Regions from separate parts of the Citroniella saccharovorans genome, predicted to be linked through region 2. Evidence: a T-box and tRNA genes for the amino acid it is inferred to sense, from the RefSeq annotation. Region 2 holds a T-box; the other holds one or more tRNA genes.

Region 1 (3,419 bases), 130 kb from region 2:
ATGATAAGGAAAAAGCAAAGGATGATTATGATAGACTTTTAGAGTTTATAGATATCAATCCAGTAATTCTAGATAATTTGTTAGCCTTAAAAGATAATTTTAAATAAATAAAGACCAGCTGAAATATACAGCTGAGTCTTTATTTTTTTATCATCTTAATTTCTAGTTTTAAATTTTCATTTTCATCAAAAAATATATTTCTAGTGAACTGAGTTATTATAATATTTGCTATACAAACTGATACAAATATAGATAACATTATTCCAATCTGATATTTAATAGCTATAATAGGAGAAGTGCCAGAAAGGATTTGTCCTGTCATCATACCTGGTAAAAATACTATTCCCATCCCTAACATAGAATTGATTTGTGGTAGAATAGCATCTTTAAAAGATTCATTTAAAATATTTTTTAAAACATTTTTAGAATCTAAACCGATCATCATTGCTGAAAGGATAAAATTTTTCCTATCTTCAATTTTATTAAAAATAGAATTAATACAGATTATAATGGATGTCATTGAATTGCCAAGAATCATTCCAAGAAGAGGGAGTACATATTTTGGATCATAAATAGGCTTTATTCTTAATACTAAAATGATAAAAATACTAAGAGCCATTAAACTTGAAAAAATAATAGAAATAGCTATTAGGAATTTTAACTCATTTGATAGATTAAAACTAGATCTAGAAAAAATTGTATAAATAGTAAATGCTAGCATAATAATAATTCCAGCAAGACTTTTAATTATACTTGCATCTTTGAAGATATAGTCTAGTACAAAACCAGCTATAATAAGCTGAATCGTCATTCTTAGAGCAGCCACTAGAAGTTCTTTATAAGATGAAATATTATTTCTTTTTAAATATAGAGACAAAACACCAATAATAATATATAAAGTTGAAAGATAAATTATAGGTATATCAATAGTTCCATTACTCAATTTTTTTCACCTCTTTATTAGAAACTTCAATTATTGAAGTTGAATATTTTTCTAATTGACTCCTATTATGTGAAATATAAATAATACTTATGTCATTAATCTTGAAATATTCGTACAAGTTTTTCATAATTTTATCTGAAAGATCTTTGTCTAATGAATTTACTGGCTCATCTAAAAGTAGAAACTTTGGTTTTAAAAGCATCATTGAGGCTAAAACCAATCTTTTTTGCTTCTCCAGAAGATAATGTAGATGTGCTATCATTTAAATTTTTATTTAAATTAGTAAGATTAAGAAGCTCATATTTTTTATCTTTACTTACATTTTCCTTTGAATTATATGATAGAGATGTATATAAAAAGTCATTAATAGTTTTTCCATAAATATAGGGAGCCTCTGGCATCATAATAACTTCTTTTCTTAAAATATTTGACTTTATATTTAAAATATTTTTATCATCATAATAAATATTTCCTTTAGAGGGAATATTAAATTTATTAAAAAGTTTAAGAAAAGTTGATTTACCAGACCCAGATTCTCCAGTAATACCTATCATCTCATTATTTTCAATGGATAAATTAATATTTTTTAAAATATCTTTAAAATAAACATTATTAAATCTAAACATAATATCACCACAAATATTTTATCATAAATAAAATCATTTTTTCAGTATAAAATATATAATTTGTAAAGACTAAGAAAAATTAAAGTAAAAATTTTAAAAAAGACCATAATATATTTATATAAATAATACTAAAACTTATATATAATATACATGTTGCATTTGATGGCGGAGTAGCTCAGTTGGCTAGAGCACGCGGTTCATACCCGCGGTGTCAGGGGTTCAAATCCCTTCTCCGCTACCATTTTGGGCGCATAGCTCAGTTGGGAGAGCATCTGCCTTACAAGCAGGGGGTCATAGGTTCGAGCCCTATTGCGCCCACCATTCATATTTTTGCGGAAGTGGCTCAGTGGTAGAGCATCGCCTTGCCAAGGCGAGGGTCGCGAGTTCGAATCTCGTCTTCCGCTCCATGAAAACTCAGATTTTTTCTGAGTTTTTTATATATCTAAGCGTCATTAGCTTAGCTGGATAAAGCATTCGGCTACGAACCGAAAGACCAGGAGTTCGAATCTCTTATGACGCGCCATTGGTTTTATATTCTTTTATAGATTCCTAAAATGTGTATTTTTAGGAATCTTATTTTTGTGCGCTTTAGCATGAATAAACCACCAGCTATGCTGGTGGTAGAAAAAATAAGCTTTAGCTTCAAGCAAAAAACCTCCCATGATAAACTATTTATGTTACTGGCAGTAGCATAGACAGAAAAGGGAGGTATCCTAAATGGATAATAATAGTTTATCACATACATCATGGAATTGTAAGTATCATATAGTATTTGCTCCAAAATATAGAAGACAAGTAATATATGGAAGGTTAAAACAAGATATAGGAAAAATATTAAGGGACTTATGTGATAGAAAAGGAATAAGCATAATAGAAGCAGAATGTTGTCCAGACCATATTCATATGTTGTTAGAAATTCCACCGAAATACAGCATATCTCAAACAATGGGCTATTTAAAAGGAAAAAGTAGTTTGATAATATTTGATAGACATGCAAACTTAAAATACAAATACGGAAATAGACATTTTTGGTGCAGAGGATATTATGTAGATACAGCAGGAAAAAATGCGAAAAAAATACAAGAATATATAAAAAATCAATTAAAAGAAGATTACATGGCAGACCAAATAAGCATTAAAGAATTTGTAGACCCGTTTACGGGAGAGCAAGTAAACAAAAGCAAAAAGTAAGGTGCTTTAGCACCAGCTGTGAAAATTGGTGCACGAGAAAGAAAGTTCGAAGCATGAAATGCTGCCGGTAACAGCCCCTTATAGGGGCAAAACAAACCACCGGCTTATAAGGTGACCCCAAAAAGTTGGACTTTATACCAGAGACATTTAGAAATATTTGTCTCTGGTTTTTTTGTCCTCATATTTCCCCTAGGGGAAATCGCAGCTAAGCTGCATTCAATTTCCTATATTCAACTGGACTTAAATATCCAAGTTTTTCTTTTATTCTATCTTCATTGTAATATTTTATATATTCTTCTATTGTCTTTTTTAGTTCGTTAAATGATTTAAACGTTCTACCATAGTAAATTTCTTGTTTTAATATCCCGAAGAAATTCTCCATAGGAGAATTATCTAAGCAATTTCCTTTTCTTGACATACTCTGTAAAATTCCATTAGATTCTAATTTTTCAGTATATTGTTTTAATTGATATGCCCATCCTTGATCTGAATGGAATATTCTTTTAAACTTGCAATCTGAAGTCTTTGAAATTGCTTCTTCAAGTGATGTTATTATTGCATCTAATGTAGGTGAAGTTGTTATTGAATAGCTAATGATTTCTCCATTAAACATATCCAAGAAAGGATTTAAGTAAAGTTTTTTTACTTGCATATTCCCA
Region 2 (3,419 bases):
TAGAACTTTCTAGTTCATGTAAATGAGAAATTATTTCATTTTCTAAATCTTGCCAAATTTCTTCGTTTTCTTCATAAAATCTGTTACATGCTTCAGTAGTAACGGTAAACCCATTCGGTACATTTAAATTTAGATTTGTCATCTCAGCAAGATTAGCACCTTTTCCTCCAAGAAGGCTTCTCATATCCTTATTTCCTTCTTTAAATGAATAAACATATTTTTTAGCCATTTTAGTTCTCCTTTAAATTAAATAAATTTTTTTTGTTGTTTTTTAAGGTAGTTAATAATAATATCAGCTGTTTCCTCTATAGCTCTGTTAGAAACGTCTATTATAGGACAACCAATTTTTTGCATAATATCCATTGCAAAGTCAATTTCTTCTAGTATTCTATTAAGATCAGAATAAGAAGAACCTTGTGGAATACCTAAAGACTTTAATCTTTCAACCCTAATTTTATTAAGGTTTTCTGGAGTATTTGTGAGTCCAATTATTTTAGAGTTTGGAATTTCAAAAAGTTCTTTTGGTGGTGTAGTTTCAGGAACGAGTGGAATATTGCAAACCCGATAATTCTTATTAGCTAAGTACATTGAAAGGGGGGTTTTAGAAGTTCTAGATACACCTACAATAACCAAATCACTTCTTAAGATACCTCTTGAATCTTTTCCATCATCAAATCTTACAGCAAACTCAATTGCCTCAACTCTCTTGAAATAGTTTTCGTCAAGTTTTCTTAATGCTCCAGGCTTAATAGATGGACTTATACCACACATTCTTTCTATTGCAATAATAGAAGGAGTCATAACATCAATATAGTTAGCTTTTTTCAAATCTAAAATTTTTTTAATTGATGTTAATAGAAATTCATCTACAAGGGAATAGAAAAAAATAGAGTTATTAAAATCTTCAACGGAAGAAATAATATTCTCAAGTTGATCCAAAGTTAAAATATGAGAAAATCTTTGAATTTTATAATCAAGATTTTCAAACTGCGAAAGTGCGGCTTTTGCTGTCTGTTCTGCAGTTTCACCAAGTGAGTCACTAATTACAATAACATTATACATATTTATCACACACCTTAGTAATTTACTAATTACATTATATACTAAATATTGATTTTTTAATAGGTCTAATAATATTAATAAAATAATATTAAATTGACAGATTTAAGAAAGTATAGTAAAATAAACTAAATTTAATAGTGGCGAAGATTAAGAGTAGTAGATTAGAACTGTTATTTAGAGAGAAAATGGTTGGTGAAAATTTTCTAACAAGCTATTTGAAGTTGCTTATGAGCTAGATATTAAATAAGCGTAATTTATTTTACGGAAATTAGGTGGTACCACGATAACTATTCGTCCTATACGAATAGTTTTTTTATTATTTAAAAAGGAGTAGAATGTGAAAGAGTTAGAAAAAGTATATGATCCGAGTCTTTTTGAAAAAAGAATTTATAAGATTTGGAAAGAAGGAGGATATTTTAAGGCAAATAATAATTCTGGAAAAAAGACTTATTCTATGGTTATGCCTCCCCCAAATGTTACAGGAATTTTACACATCGGGCATGCACTAAATAATACATTACCAGATGTTATGGCTAGATATAAAAGATTAAAAGGATATGAAGTTTTGTGGATTCCAGGTACAGATCATGCTAGTATAGCAACAGAAGCAAAAGTTAAAAATAAAATTGAGTCAGAAGGAAGAAAAAAAGAAGATCTAACTAGAGAAGAATTTGTAGAAGAAGCATGGAAATGGACCAAAGAATATGGAGGTAATATAAAAACCCAACTAGAAAGACTTGGTATTTCACCAGACTGGTCTAGGGAAAGATTTACTTTAGATGAAAAACTTTCCAAAGCTGTGGAAACATTTTTTATTAATTTATATAAAGATGGTTATATTTATAAAGGCGATAGAATAGTAAATTGGTGTCCTCACTGCAATACAGCTGTATCAGATATAGAAGTAGAACATGAAGATGAGAATGGAAAATTATATTATATAAAATACAAGATAGAAAATTCAGATAAATTTCTTCTAATTGCAACTACAAGACCTGAAACTCTTCTTGGGGATCTTGCTGTAAGTGTTAATCCAAAGGACGAAAGATATAAGGATTTAGTTGGTAAAAATGTAATTCTACCATTAGTAAATAAACTTATTCCTATTATTGAAGATAGTTATGTTGATATGGAATATGGAACAGGAGTCGTTAAAATTACACCCTCACATGATCCAAATGACTTTGAAGTAGGTAGTAGAGCTAATCTTGGTCAAAATATCGTAATAGGTACAGATGCAAAAATCATAGCTGGAAATGGTAAATATTCTGGCATGGATAGATATGAAGCTAGAAAAGAAATTATTAAAGACTTAGATAAACTTGGTCAGTTAGAGAAAATTGAAGATATATCTCATGCAGTAGGACATTGTAGTAGGTGTAAAACTATTATAGAACCTCTTATTTCTAAACAATGGTTTCTTAAAATGGATGAACTCGCTAAACCAGCGATAGAAGCTGTAAAAACAAAAAAAATTAAATTCTATCCTGAAAGATTTGAAAAAACCTATTTAAATTGGTTAGAAAACATAAGAGATTGGTGCATATCTAGACAGCTTTATTGGGGACATAGAATACCCGTTTATACATGTACAAAGTGCGGTAAAATCTATGTTGGAATAAATCCAAAAGAAAAGTGTGATGAGTGTTGTAATGATTCATTTAAACAAGAAGAAGACACTCTTGATACTTGGTTTTCTTCAGCACTTTGGCCATTTTCTACAATGGGTTGGCCTGAAAAAACAGAAGACTTTAATGAATTTTTCCCAACTGATTTATTAATTACTGGATATGATATTTTATTTTTCTGGGTTATAAGAATGGTTTTTTCATCATTGTATAATACAGGCGAGATTCCTTTTAAAGATGTTTTCTTAACTGGACTAGTTAGAGACTCCGAAGGAAGAAAGATGTCTAAATCACTAAATAATGGAATTGATCCAATAGAGGTAATGGATAAATATGGAGCTGATGCTTTAAGATTTATGCTTACTAATGGAATGACTGCTGGAAATGATATGAGATTTTATATTGAAAGAGTTGAATCTGCTAGGAATTTTGCAAATAAGCTTTGGAATGCTTCTAGGTTTGTTTTGATGCACACAAATCAGGACTATAAAGGTGAATTGTATTTAGAAAATCTAAAGACTGAAGATAAATGGATCTTAGGTAAACTTTCTTTAATGACTAAAGAATTCTCAAATCATATGGAAAAATATGAATTTTCAATGGCAGCATCAACAATTTATGATTTTACATGGAACTATTTTTGTGATTGGTATATAGAAATTATAAAGAAAAGATTATTTTCAGAAGATTCTACTGATAAAAAAACTGCTAGCGAATGTAGTTTATATG

What was found. A T-box is a leader RNA that pairs with one kind of tRNA and senses whether it is charged. The one in region 2 lies ahead of VLK81_RS06070 (valine--tRNA ligase), so its partner is inferred to be a tRNA-Val.
Region 1: it has a tRNA-Val gene. The T-box ahead of VLK81_RS06070 (valine--tRNA ligase) is inferred to sense a tRNA for this amino acid. The anticodon was not compared.

What each region holds. Positions count from the first base shown of each region.
Region 1 covers NZ_JAYKOT010000003.1:886,209-889,627, reverse strand. Annotated here, with positions in the region: gene VLK81_RS06795 (tetratricopeptide repeat protein) at 1-107, shown strand, start outside; gene VLK81_RS06790 (ABC transporter permease) at 140-943, opposite strand; gene VLK81_RS06785 (hypothetical protein) at 936-1,148, opposite strand; gene VLK81_RS06780 (ATP-binding cassette domain-containing protein) at 1,111-1,569, opposite strand; tRNA gene VLK81_RS06775 (tRNA-Met) at 1,734-1,810, shown strand; tRNA gene VLK81_RS06770 (tRNA-Val) at 1,815-1,890, shown strand; tRNA gene VLK81_RS06765 (tRNA-Gly) at 1,902-1,976, shown strand; tRNA gene VLK81_RS06760 (tRNA-Arg) at 2,016-2,092, shown strand; gene tnpA (IS200/IS605 family transposase) at 2,287-2,760, shown strand; gene VLK81_RS06750 (IS3 family transposase) at 2,966-3,419, opposite strand, start outside.
Region 2 covers NZ_JAYKOT010000003.1:759,844-763,262, forward strand. Annotated here, with positions in the region: gene ppdK (pyruvate, phosphate dikinase) at 1-229, opposite strand, end outside; gene VLK81_RS06065 (pyruvate, water dikinase regulatory protein) at 247-1,062, opposite strand; T-box leader at 1,197-1,364, shown strand; gene VLK81_RS06070 (valine--tRNA ligase) at 1,400-3,419, shown strand, end outside.